Regions from separate parts of the Nonomuraea sp. NPDC001636 genome, predicted to be linked through region 2. Evidence: riboswitches for the same ligand, from Rfam matches in the RefSeq annotation. Region 2 holds a riboswitch; each other region holds the start of a gene.
What was found. A riboswitch is a leader RNA that binds a small molecule or an ion and turns the genes downstream of it on or off. The one in region 2 is predicted to bind cyclic di-AMP.
Positions count from the first base shown of each region.

Region 1: linked by a shared signal. The riboswitch ahead of ABT158_RS33720 (VldE C-terminal domain-containing protein) and the one ahead of ABT158_RS28845 (C40 family peptidase) in region 2 are both predicted to bind cyclic di-AMP.
Region 3: linked by a shared signal. The riboswitch ahead of ABT158_RS06855 (CHAP domain-containing protein) and the one ahead of ABT158_RS28845 (C40 family peptidase) in region 2 are both predicted to bind cyclic di-AMP.

Region 1 covers NZ_JBEOZT010000022.1:22,998-27,266, reverse strand. Annotated here, with positions in the region: gene ABT158_RS33730 (M50 family metallopeptidase) at 1-585, shown strand, start outside; gene ABT158_RS33725 (hypothetical protein) at 752-1,234, shown strand; gene ABT158_RS33720 (VldE C-terminal domain-containing protein) at 1,250-2,227, opposite strand; cyclic di-AMP (ydaO/yuaA leader) riboswitch at 2,233-2,371, opposite strand; gene galT (galactose-1-phosphate uridylyltransferase) at 2,440-3,510, opposite strand; gene ABT158_RS33710 (DeoR/GlpR family DNA-binding transcription regulator) at 3,507-4,269, opposite strand, start outside.
Region 2 covers NZ_JBEOZT010000017.1:74,279-78,547, forward strand. Annotated here, with positions in the region: gene ABT158_RS28835 (cytochrome P450) at 1-857, opposite strand, end outside; gene ABT158_RS28840 (helix-turn-helix domain-containing protein) at 1,136-1,348, shown strand; gene ABT158_RS28845 (C40 family peptidase) at 1,375-2,421, opposite strand; cyclic di-AMP (ydaO/yuaA leader) riboswitch at 2,428-2,579, opposite strand; gene ABT158_RS28850 (amino-acid N-acetyltransferase) at 2,867-3,436, shown strand; gene ABT158_RS28855 (RDD family protein) at 3,522-4,269, shown strand, end outside.
Region 3 covers NZ_JBEOZT010000002.1:679,834-684,102, forward strand. Annotated here, with positions in the region: gene ABT158_RS06845 (aldo/keto reductase) at 1-424, shown strand, start outside; gene ABT158_RS06850 (Gfo/Idh/MocA family protein) at 444-1,397, shown strand; cyclic di-AMP (ydaO/yuaA leader) riboswitch at 1,515-1,652, shown strand; gene ABT158_RS06855 (CHAP domain-containing protein) at 1,666-2,361, shown strand; gene ABT158_RS06860 (class I SAM-dependent methyltransferase) at 2,417-3,235, opposite strand; gene ABT158_RS06865 (YciI family protein) at 3,391-3,828, shown strand; gene ABT158_RS06870 (RNA polymerase sigma factor) at 3,874-4,269, shown strand, end outside.

The DNA of each region.
Region 1 (4,269 bases), on a different contig from region 2:
GACGTCACCCTCATCGCCCGCGACATGGCGAACCCCACCGACGAGACCAAGATCGACAAGGGCGTCGGGTTCCTCGGCGTCGTGCCCTCCCAGGTCTTCGAGCAGCAGAGCATCGGGCAGGTGCCGGGCTACATGAGCGACCTGACCGGCCGCGTCGTGGGCTCGATGGTCAACCTGCCGGCGAAGATGGTCGGCGTCTGGAACGCCGCCTTCTCCGGCGACAAGCGCGACCCCGAGGGCCCGGTCGGCGTGGTGGGCGCGGGCCGGCTCGGCGGCGAGATCCTGGCCTCCGACATGTCCAACAAGAGCAAGCTGTTCACCTTCGTCAGCCTGCTGGCCGGGTTCAACCTGGCGATCGGCCTGTTCAACCTGATCCCGCTGCTGCCCCTCGACGGCGGCCACATCGCGGGCGGCCTGTGGGAGGGCATCAAGCGCGGCTACGCCAAGATCATGCGCCGCCCCGAGCCCCGCTACGTCGACATCGCCAAGGTGCTGCCGCTCACGTACGCGATGGCGTTCGTGCTGATCATCATGGCCGGTCTGCTGGTCTACGCCGACCTGGTCAACCCCCTCACGCTCGGCTGACCCGGCCGGCGCGCCACGGGCGGGGGCTACCGGGCCTGGCGCACGCTGCGACGCCAGACCTCGGCGATGTCGCCGACGGCGGTGACGTCCCGGGTGGCGTCGCCCTCGACCAGCACCAGGTCCGCGCGCAGACCGGGGCGATCCGGCCGCGGTCGGCCAGCCCGAAGTGCCGGGCGGGCACGCTGGTCGCGGCGGCCGGCGCCTCCTCGGCGCCGAGCCCGGCCTCGGTGAGCAACCGCAGCTCGCGGTGCAGCCCGGCGCCGAGGGCGGGCACGAACGGGGTGGCGTCGGTCCCGGCGGGCAGCGGCACGCCCGCGCGGCGCAGGGCCCGCAGCGCGCCGACGGCATGGGCGGAGCTGCCTGGACGAACGCCGGCGCCTGCGCCGGGTCGGGGACGAAGTCGATCGCCGTGACGTCGAGCCCGTCCAGGACGGTGTCCGCCAGGGCCGCCGGCAACTGGGTCGGGTGCCCGCCCGGAGCGGTGGCCAGCGTGCCGGCGCTGCGCAGGTCGGCCACGTCGTCGTTCTCGGCGGCCGGCCGCCGCTGCCCGGCGAGGATCTGCGGCAGGCAGAACATCACGCCCGAGGGCGACCGGATCGCCGCCGTCTACTCGGTCACCAACCCCGGCAAGCTCGCCGGCATCCGCTGAGCCGCCGGTCCGCGGCTAGTTCATCGAGATGTGCACGTGGTCGTAGTGGTTCTCGGTGATGCTGCCGCGGTCGGACATCGGGCGCCAGCCCGAGCCCTGGTTGATGCGCTGCTTCCAGATCACGTACTTGACGCCCAGCTTGGCCTTGTTCTTCAGCGCCCAGTCGGCCAGGCGGTCGCCGAGGGCGTTGTTGACGGCGCTCGGCATGGTGCCGCCCGTGCTCATCATGAAGTCGCAGGCCCGGCCGAGCGGGTGCTCGCCGCTGGAGCCGGACCGGAAGCAGCCCACCTCGTACGGCAGCGAGAAGCTCTTCTGCACCTGCGCGCGCATCAGCCGGGTGCGCGGCGTGATGTTGTCCGAGCCGGACGGCAGCTCGGGCGCCCAGCTCCCGTCGGACTTCTTGCCCGGCCCGAACGGCACGAGGTCCTGCAGCTTCTTCTTGATGTCGTCGATGACGTCCTGGGCGTCGTCGCGCTGCTCGGCCACCTCCGCCGTGCCTGCCTTCAGCTCCGTCGCGAGCGTGGCGGCGGCCGTGACGGCCTTCTTCTGGTCGTCGCGGGCCTTGGCCACGCTGTCCACGACCGCCTGCTGCTCGGCGGTGAGCTGTTCGAGGACGGCCGCGCCGCCGCCGTCCGGGGTCAGCATGAAGCCCGGAAGGGAGGCGTCGCGGCTCTGGTAGCGCAGCCGGGCGATCTCGGCGACCCGCTGCTCGGCCGTGGCCACCGCCTGCTCGGCGGCGGCGAGCCGCTGCTGGGCCGCGGTGGCGGCCTGCTGGGCCTTGGCCAGCTCGACCCGCTTGAGGTTGTACGTCTCGATGAGCTTGTCGACCTTGCGGTTGAGCTGCTTGAGCTGGGCCCGCAGCTGCGCCTCGGACGGCTTGGGCGCGGCTGCCACGGCGGCTGACCCGGAGACTGTGGCGGCCGCCGGATGGACGAGCAGGGCGGTGGCGGTGATGAGACCGACGGCAAGACTCGCGGGGGACGAAGCCGCCACGTGGTTGTTCCTCTCCCTCTGCCGGCCGGGTTAGCTGACGGGTTCGGGCACGGGAGCAGTCCCTACCACTTGCGCGGATTCACCCCGGATGCGATGGGTCCCCGGCTCCCGGGCAACACGCCCGGGATTAGGCGTACAACGACCGTTATGGCCGGTGTCTAACGGGATATTAGTGGTAGATCACGAGTCATGCGACTTTAATGAGAAACCAATTAGTGATCAATTCGTGATCGCAACATGCGTGCCGCCTCCTCCGGCAGCACGTCGTTGACGAAGGCCCCCATGGCAGACTCCGAGCCCGCCAGGTACTTCAGCTTCCCGGGCGCCCGCCTGATGCTGAACAGCTCCAGGTGCAGGTAGGCCAGCTCGCGGCCGTACCGCACCGGCGCCTGGTGCCAGGCCGAGATGTACGGCATCGCCACCCCGAACAGCGCGTCGAGCGCCCGCAGCACCGAGGTGTACAGCGGCGCGAACGCGGCCCGCTCCTCCTCCGACAGCGCCGCCAGGTCGGGCACCTGCCGGTGCGGATACACGTGCACCTCGAACGGCCAGCGCGCGGCGGCCGGCACGAACGCCGTCCAGAGCTCGTTGGCGGCCACCACCCGCGTGCCGGCGGCCTGCTCGGCGGCCAGCACGTCGGCGAACAGGTTGCCACCCGTGTGCCGCGCGGCGGCCCCGAGCTGGACCTTGGTGCGCGGGGTCACGTAGGGGTAGGCGTAGATCTGCCCGTGCGGGTGGGGGAGCGTGATGCCGATCTCCTCGCCCCGGTTCTCGAAGCAGAAGACCTGCTCGACGCCCTCGATGCCGGACAGCTCGGCCGTGCGGTCGGCCCACGCCTCCATGACCAGCCGGACCTGGGCGTTGGAGAGCCTGGAGAAGGAGGAGGAGTGGTCGGAGGTGAAGCAGACCACCTCGCATCGTCCGACACCCGGCCGCACCTCACTCAGGCCGCCGACATCCCCGTAAGTCCCAAAATTTCCGGAGAAAGAGGGAAAGCGGTTCTCGAACACCACCACGTCGTAGTCATGGGCCGGGATCTCCGACGCCCGCGTGGCGGACGACGGGCACAACGGGCACTCGTCGGCCGGCGGCAGGAACGTCCGCGTCTGCCGGTGGCCGGCGATCGCGATCCACTCCTCGGTCAGCGGGTCGTAGCGCAGCTCGGAGGCCACCGGCCGCGGGTCGAGCGGCCGCCGGTCGATCGCGCTCCGGTCGGCGTCGTCGCGCCGGTCGAAGTAGATCAGCTCTCGGCCGTCTGCCAGGTGGGTGATGGTGCGCTTCAAGGCGTGCCCTCCGCGATGATCAGTTCTCCGGCCCGTTCGGCCAGCTCGGTGCGTGCTTCCTCGGGCAGCCCCGCGTCGCTGATGACCACGTCGGCCTCGGTCAGCTCGGCGATCGTGCTGATGCCGACCGTGTTCCATTTGGTGTGGTCGGCGGGGACCACCAGCCGGTGCGCCGCGGCCACCAGCTCCCTGTCGGTCTCGGACTCCAGCAGGTTGGGCGTGGTGAACCCGGCGCGCAGGCTCATGCCGTGCACCCCGAGGAAGAGCGTGTCCACGTGCAGTCGGCGGATGGCCGCCACCGCCACGGGGCCGACGAGCGCGTCGGAGGGCGTGCGCACGCCGCCGGTCAGCACGACCGTGCGGTCGGCGCGCGGGTTGCGGTGGAAGACCTCGGCGACGGGGATCGAGTTGGTGATCACGGTCAGCTCGGCCACCGCGACCAGGTGGTGGGCCAGCGCCCACGTGGTGGTGCCGGCGGAGAGCGCCACGGCGGTGCCCGGCCGGACGAGGGTGGCCGCGTGCCGCGCGATGGCCTCCTTCTCCTGCTGCTGGCGGGCGGACTTGGCGGTGAAGCCGGGCTCCTCGGTCGAGCCGGGGCCGAGGGCCGTCGCGCCGCCGTGGACCTTCTCCAGCAGCCCGCGCTCGGCCAGCACCTCAAGGTCGCGGCGTATCGTCATGTCGGAGACGCCGAGCTCGCGCACGAGGTCGGCCACCCGGACGCCGCCGCTGCTGCGCACGCGTTCGAGGATCGTCTGCTGA
Region 2 (4,269 bases):
CGATTGGCCGCGCCGATCGGCACGAGCACGGCCGAGCCCGCGGGCACCGGCGTCCCGCCCAGTTCCCGGTCCTCCAGCGCGATCCTGGAGGTGAGCTGGACCGGCGGATCGAAGCGCAGCACCTCCTCCACCACCTCCCTCGGCCGCTCGGCGGCGAGGTGCAGCAGGCCGTGCCGCAGCAGGTTCAGCACGCCGTTCGCGATGAGGTTGACGGTGGTCTCGTGGCCGGCCACGAGCAGCAGCACGCAGGTCGCCAGCAACTCGGCCTCGGTGAGCTCCTCGACGTGTGCGAGGGCGCTCAGGAGGTCCTCGCCGGGACGCTCGCGCCGCCGCGCGATCAGGTGGCGGAAGTAGTCGCGGAACTCGTTCCTGGAACGCTCCGTTTCCGACATGAGGGCGTCTGTCAGCATCGGGTCAAGTCCGCGGGCAAGGGCCTCGCTCCATCCGCGGAAGCGGTCGTGGTCCTCCGGCGGCACCCCGAGCATCTCGCTGATCACCATCACCGGCAGCGGGTACGCGAAGCCGGAAATCAGCTCCGGCTCCTCCGGCAGCCGCCCGATCAGGTCGGCGGTGATCTCCTCGATCCGCGGCCTGAGGCGGGCCACCATGCGCGGCGTGAACGCGCGGCTGACCAGAGCACGCAACCGGGTGTGCTCGGGCGGGTCCATGAGCAGGAACGACCTGCCGGGCTGACCTGCCTCTTCCTGCGCCGGCGGGGACGTTCCGTGACCGAACCCGGGGTCGCGCAGCACGGCCGCGCACAACTCGTACGTGGTCACGACGAGCAGCCCGCCGCGCGTTCTGAAGATCGGCCCGGCGGCTCGCAGCTCGCGATATCGGACGTACGGATCGCGCACAAATTGCGGATCCGAGGGATCAAAACCCAGCACGTCGGTGGCGCTCATCGGAGGTGGAACCGGGCCGCCGAATTGATCGTTTGGACCGTTCATAGCGGACCACGGCGTGCCAACATATGCGGAGTACGTCACATATAAGTGATCATGTCAATAGCACTGGTCAAGGGCGCCGATTGTGGCGCTTGACGACCTTTCCGCGATGCGTTTACCTTCACCGAGACGAGCGGCTTTGCTTCGCCTGAAAGGTCCGAGTTCTGCTGTTGGGGGGAGGGCTCCCGGTGGATGTGCTCACAGAAGGCGTCGAGCTGAGCCACGCGGATTTGGCGTTACTGGCCGAGCTGGCCAGGGGGGTGACCGTCGATCGGGTCGGCAGGCGGCTGGACATCAGCGGACGGACCGTACGGCGCAGGCTGAGGGGCATCTGCGACCGCATCGGCGTGGCCACGGCGATCGAGGCCGTGGCATGGGCGGCGCGCCGCCAGCTCATCTAGCGGCGCTGGGTGAAGTGGGGCGCCGGTCAGTCCGCGATGCGCACGCCGCCGGCGAACGGCCGCCCGCCGATCGGGGCGACCCGCACGACGTCACCCGTGCGCGGGGCGTGGACCATCATGCCGCCGCCGATGTAGATGCCGACGTGGTGCAGGTCGGTGTAGAAGAACACCAGGTCGCCGGGGCGCAGCTGGTCGCGGCTGGTGATGTGCGTGCCGGCCGTCCACTGGTCGCCGGTGTAGTGGGGGAGCGAGATGCCCACACGCTGGTAGGCGGCCATCACCAGGCCGGAGCAGTCGTAGGAGCGCGGCCCCTCGGCGCCCCACACGTACGGCTTGAGCTGCTGGGTCAGGGCCCACTTGACGGCCTGGGCGGCCTTGCCGGAGCCGATGACCGGCAGGTTGACGCGTACGGCCCGGGTGCCGGGACGGCCCGCCTCGCCGACGGCCCGCCGGTAGAGGTTGCTCTCGACCTTGGTGACCAGCTTGGTGATCTTCGAGCGCTTGCCCTCCAGATCGGTGACGATCTTCTGGACCTCGGCGATGCGGGTCTTGGCGCCGGCCCTGGCCCGCTCGGCGGCCTCCATGGCCCTGGCGAGCTGGTTGACCTCCTCGCCCTGCTGCTGTTCGAGCGCGTACGTGGTCGCGGCCCGGTCGAGGAAGGTCTCGGGGTCGCCGGACTGGGCGAAGGCCAGGGCCTTGTCCAGGCCGCCGGTGATGTAGGCGTTCTGGGCGAGCAGCGAGGCCCTGGCGCGCTTGGCGGCCAGGTCGGACTCGCTGGTGGCCAGGATCTTCTGGGCGGAGTCGTTGGCCTTCTGGGCGGCCTTCAGCCGTTCGCGCTGCTCGTTGTACTGCTCGGCCAGCGTCTCGATCTCTTCGTGCAGCTTCTCCACCTGGTCGGAGAGCTCGGAGAGCGACGGCTTCGGGTCGGCGGCGGCGGAACCGACGGGGACGGCGAACAGCATCGCGGCGACGGTGACGCCGATGACGCCGAGGCGGCGTGCGCGCCCGGCCTGCTCCTGGGGGCGGGCGTGCCTGCCCCCGGACCTCCCCGAGCGGTCGAACGTCCGCTTCACCAACCGAGCTCCTCTCATCGACGCCGGCCGGGTTAGCTGACGGGTTCGGGCCGGAGCAGCCCTACCGAGATGGTCGGATTCACCCCAAGTGGTGGCGCCAAGTGCTCGCCGCCGTTGGTTCCCCGGCTTCCCTTGCGGGAATTGGGCGTGTCTTTCCGCGCGCATTACGCGGAGAACATCGTCGCTGGACACTAATGCACTCCGGGTTCACGCTCAACCGGAACTGCCGAGTCTGTAGAGGTTTCACAACTGAAGGGTCACAAGGTGATCTCGTGGGTAGCCGTACGGAAGCGGGCTTCTGCACCTTTTGTCCAGCATTCGGGGTGCTGAGGTCTGGAGGAAAGCTCCAAGTCGGCGCGTGTTCACCTGACCACGGGATGTGATGAGATGCCCGAGACGTGGGATTTAGGGCCGAGCCGTAATGAGATCTGTACCCTGGAGAGCCATGGAGCAGGTGGCCGAAGTGGCAGTCCCCGAGACCGCGGTCGTGGTCAGGCGTGCGCGCACGCCCGACGTGCGTGCGATCAGGCGTCTCGTGGACACCTACGCGGGCGCGGGGCCGCGGCTCCTGGAGAAGGCCACGGTCACGCTGTACGAGGACGTCCAGGAGTTCTGGGTGGCCGAGCGGGACGGGGAGGTCGTCGGCTGCGGCGCGCTCCACGTGCTCTGGGAGGACCTCGCCGAGGTCCGTACGGTGGCCGTCGATCCCGCGTGCCGGGGGCTGGGTGTGGGGCGGCGGATCGTCTCGGCACTCGTCCGGCAGGCGAAGGATCTGGGGCTGCGGCGTGTATTCTGTCTGACTTTTGAGGTCGACTTCTTCGCGAGGCACGGTTTCCGCCCCATCCAGGGCACACCGGTCTCACCCGAGGTCTACGCCGAGTTGCTGGCCTCGTACGACGAGGGTGTGGCGGAGTTCCTTGATCTGGAACACGTCAAACCGAACACCCTTGGCAACACCCGCATGCTGCTGCATCTGACATCGGGTGACGCGGACCTTGACCACTTGGAAAGGTGATTGTTGATACCTATGTCGATACGTTGGGCAGCACAGGCATGTGTCCTGACACGTGCCACATGCGCACTCGAAGCGAGGTGACACGGTGAGCACCGGACAGCCGCCGTACCCACAGGACGATTCCGGCGAGAACCCCGAGTACGGTCAGCACCACGGCCGTCGGCCCGGTGAGCCCGACCCGGACGTGACTGTGGTCGGCTACCGGGCGGACGATGCCTTCGGCCAGCCCCCGTACGGTCAGCAGCAGCAACAGGGCTATGGCCAGCAACAGCAGTACGGCCAGCAACAGCAGCAGTACGGCCAGCAGCAGGGCTACGGCCAGCAGCCCCAGTACGGCCAGCAGGCCGCCCCGGGTCAGCAGGGCTACGGCCAGCAGCAGGGCTACGGTCAGCAGCCGCAGTCCTCGGGCCAGCAGTACACGCAGCCCGGCTACGGCCAGGAGGCCCAGTACGGCCAGCAGGCCGCCTCGGGCCAGCAGGGTTACGGCCAGCAGCCGCAGTCCTCGGGCCAGCAGTACACGCAGCCCGGCTACGGCCAGGAGGCCCAGTACGGCCAGCAGGGTTACGGCCAGCAGCCCGCCTCCGGCCAGCAGTACGCCCAGCCCGGCTACGGCCAGCAGGCCGCTCCGGGTCAGCAGGGTTACGGCCAGGAGGCCCAGTACGGTCAGCAGGCCGCCTCGGGCCAGCAGGGCTACGGCCAGCAGCCGCAGTACGGGCAGCAGCCGCAGTCGCTACCCGACTACGGCCAGCAGCAGGGCTACGGCCAGGACGCCCAGTACGGCCAGCAGGCCGCCTCGGGCCAGCAGGGCTACGGCCAGCAGCCGCAGTCCTCGG
Region 3 (4,269 bases), on a different contig from region 2:
CGGGGTCTCCAACTTCACGGTCGCCACCCTGACCCGGCTGATGGAGGAGACCGACATCACGCCGTCGATCAACCAGATCGAGCTCCACCCGTACTTCCAGCAGCGCGAGATGCGGGCCTTCCACGAGGCCAACGGCATCCTGACCGAGGCGTGGAGCCCGCTCGGGCAGGGCAAGGGGCTGCTGGCCGACCCGGCGCTGCGCGTGCTGTCGGAGAAGTACGGCAAGACGCCCGCCCAGATCGTGCTCCGCTGGCACCTGCAGCTCGGCAACGTGGTGATCCCCAAGTCGGTCACGCCGTCGCGGATCGAGGAGAACATCGACGTGTTCGACTTCATCCTCGACACCGAGGACATGGCGGCCATCGGCGCGATGAACGCGGGGCGGCGGATCGGGCCCGACCCCGACTCGTTCAACCTGACCTGAGCGCTCTACGATCTCGGTCGTGCGAGATTTCACCTGGGGAATAGCGGCGACCGGCGGCATCGCGCGTACCGTGGGGTCGGCCATCGTGGCCGAGCCCGGCATGCGGGTGGCCGCCGTCGGCTCGCGGAGCCCGCTCAGGGCGCGGGCGCTGGCCGACGAGCTGGGCGCGGAGTCGGCCTACGGCTCCTACGAGGCCCTGTGCGCCGATCCGGCCGTCGACGCGATCTACGTCGCCACGCCGCACGCCCAGCACCTGGAGGTGGCCGAGGCCGCCATCGCGGCGGGCAAGTCGGTGCTGTGCGAGAAGCCGCTGGCGGCCGACGTGGCCGACGCCGAGCGCATGGTGGCGCTGGCCCGCGCGGCCGGGGTCTTCCTCATGGAGGCCATGTGGATGCGCTTCAACCCGCTCATCCAGCAGGTGGCGGCCGATCCGCGCTTCGGTGAGATCCGGTCGGTGCGGGCCTCGTTCGGCTTCGCGCTGCCCTATGACCCCGCCCACCGGCTGTGGGCGCCGGAGCTGGGCGGCGGGGCCCTGCTCGACCTGGGAATCTACCCGTTCGGGCTGGCCCAGCTGCTGCTCGGCATGCCCGCGGAGCTGCGCATGGCCGGCTCGCTGGCGCCCAGCGGGGTCGACGCCGAGGCCGGCGGGCTGCTGCTGTACCCAGGCGGGCGGCGGGCGCTGGTGGACGTCTCGCTGCTGGCGCATCATGCCAACGACGCGAGCGTGGTGGGCACGTCGATGCGGGCCGACATCCTGGCGCCGTTCTGGGCGCCGCGGCGGGTGCTGCTGTCGGGGCCGTCGATGGAGACGGAGGAGCTGGTGCTCGACCCGGCCGACAACGGTTACGCGGGCGAGCTGCGCGAGGTGCGCACGGCCACGATCGAGGGCCGCACGGAGAGCGCGATCATGCCCCTTGACGAATCCCTTGCCATGATGGGGCTTCTGGCCGAAGCGCGGGCGCAACTCTCCTAGCTGGACCTTTAGCCACTTGCCTGACTCTTGCCCGATGTATTACCTTGTGGGGCATCTCGCGGCAGACGTCCGGTTTGTCCGGCTTTGTCCAACCATCGCACGACATTTCACAGGATCGTCCTGTGACCGCTGAATCCGCCTCCGGGCGGAACCGGGGACCCACGTCCTTTGGGGTGAATCGGCACTTCGGTGCCGTAGGGCAGCTTCCACGTCCGAACCCGTCAGCTAACCCGGTAAGCGGCATGGAAGCAAGGAGTTAATGCCCTCGATGGCCAAGCACCGTCCCATCCGTGCCCCGAAGATCACCTACGCCCACGCCGCGCTCGGCGCGGCCATCCTCGCCTCCGCCATCGGCGGCCACGCCACCGCCGCCGCCGCCGACAGCGCCGGCCCGGCCGCCGCGGCCGGCCACTCGGCCGTCGCGCCGCAGGCCGCCGCCCAGACCCGCAAGGCGGAGGAGACCCAGGTCAACGTCACCGCCCAGCAGGTCCTGGCGATGGCCAAGGCCCAGGTCGGCACCTCCGAGAACGCCTACGGCGGCGGCACCAAGTTCCAGAAGTGGTACGCCGACTCCCAGCGCGCCGCCGAGACCATCGCCCGCGACGGCGGCACCCGCGCCATGTACCTGAATGCCCCCTGGTGCTCGATCTTCGTCTCCTGGGTCGGCGAGCAGACCGGCGCCCGGCCGCAGGTCGGCTGGGACGCCTGGACCGTCGCCCACGCCAAGTGGTTCGCCGCCAACGACCGCTGGGGCGCCGAGGCCAGGCCCGGCGCGGTGGTCTTCTTCTCCTGGGGCGGCAGCAAGAGCCTGGACGCCATCCAGCATGTCGGCTTCGTCGTCAAGGACAACGGCGACGGCACCATCTCCACGATCGAGGGCAACACCGGCAACGGCAAGGTCGAGGAGCGCGTCCGTCCGAAGTCGCAGGTCGTCGGCTACGGCTACCCGCAGTACGCCAGCTGACCTCCGCGCCGCTCCGAGCGCGCGTCCCGCACGAGGGGCGCGCGCTCGCCGCGTCTCAGGGCCGGACCGCCACCAGCGAGTAGAGGATCGGCAGGTGCGAGTCCCCGAACGGGAACCGGTACCGGCCGTCCGGGCCCTCGGGCAGCAGGCCGCGCGGGTCGAGGTCGGTCTCGACGTGCTCGCCCAGCTCGGCCACCGTGAACCCGGCCCGCGCCGCCGCCGTGACGATCTCGCCCACCGAGTACGGGTACTCGACCGCCTCGTGCGTCTCGGTCACCACCGCGGCGTCGGCGTACGTGCCGGTCACCGTCTCCCGGTGGGCCTGGCCGCCGCCGTAGGGCCAGTCGGCCACCAGCGGGTCGAGCGAGGCCACCGTCTGGTAGGCCGGATGCAGGTCGACCAGCACCAGCCGCCCGCCCGGCCGCAGCGCCATGGCCGCGCCGCGCATCCAGCCGTCCAGGTCGCCGATCCAGCACAACACGCCGTACGTGGCCACCGCCACGTCGAAGCCGCCGGCCAGCTCCGCCGGCAGCCGCTGCGTGTCGGCCTCCACGAACGTGGCCGCCAGCCCGGCCCTGGCCGCCAGGTCGCGGGCGCGCGCGACCGCCACCGGGGAGAAGTCGACGCCGGTCACCCGCGCACCGAGACGTGCCCAGCTCAGCGTGTCCAGGCCGAAGTGGCACTGCAGGTGGAGCAGGTCCCGGCCGGCGACGTCGCCGGCCAGGCGGCGTTCGAGCGGGTAGAGGGTCTGCCGGCCGGCGAGGAAGGCGTCGACGTCGTAGAACCGGTCGGCCGCGGTGGAGCCGTGGACGCGGGCGCGCTCGTCCCACAGGGCCCGGTTGGGGACGGAGGCGTCTGGTGCGGGTCGGGGCATGGGGCGAGGATGGCACATCGGCCACCCGCCCGCACGACCGGTACGGTGCCCTGGAAGCGGACGGCCCGCGCCCGCGTGTCGATCCGGCCGGCGCCCGTTCGACGCTTCGGCGAGGCCGGCTCCGCCCCGGGGCCGCGGACGGAAGGGACGGCAGGATGAAATTCATGATCGTCGGCAAGGCCAACGGGGAGACCGAGGCCGGGGCGCTGCCCAGCCAGGAGCTCGTCGACAACATGCACGCCTACAACGAGGCGCTGGCCAAGGCCGGGGTGCTGCTGGCCGCCGAAGGGCTCTACCCGAGCTCGCAGGGCGCGCAGATCGCCTACAGCGGCGGCCGGGCCACGGTGATCGACGGCCCGTTCGCCGAGGCCAAGGAGCTGATCGCGGGGTTCTGGCTGATCCAGGTGAAGTCCAGGGAGGAGGCTCTGGAATGGGCCATGCGCGTGCCCGTCCCGGAGGGCTATGACGGGATCGGCCTGGACGTGTGGCGAGTGTACGACGCCTCCGACGCGCCCGACGCGGCCTCGTCCGACCCGGCGGAGGTCGAGCGGGAGAGGGCCATGCGCCGGCGTCTGGGCGGGCGGGAGAGCTGACCTCGGCTTGCGGACCCCGGACGGTGCTGGTGTCATGAGCCGGTGATGGCTTCCGACACCCACCGGGCGATCGAGGCGGTCTGGCGGATCGAGGCGCCCCGGCTCATCGCCGGCCTGGCCGGGCTGGTCCGCGACGTCGGCCTGGCCGAGGAGCTGGCCCAGGACGCGCTGGTCGCGGCCCTGGAGCAGTGGCCGGAATCGGGCGTGCCACGCAACCCGGGCGCCTGGCTGATGACGGTGTCCAAACGCCGCGCCGTCGACCTGATCCGCCGGAACGAGCGCATGTCCCGCAACCTGGCCGAGCTGGGCCACCGGCTGGAGACCGCCGTGGAGCCGCCCGAGCCCGACGAGATCGAGGACGACCTGCTGCGGCTGGTCTTCACCGCCTGCCATCCGGCGCTGTCGATGGAGGCGCGGGTGGCCCTGACGCTGCGGGTGCTC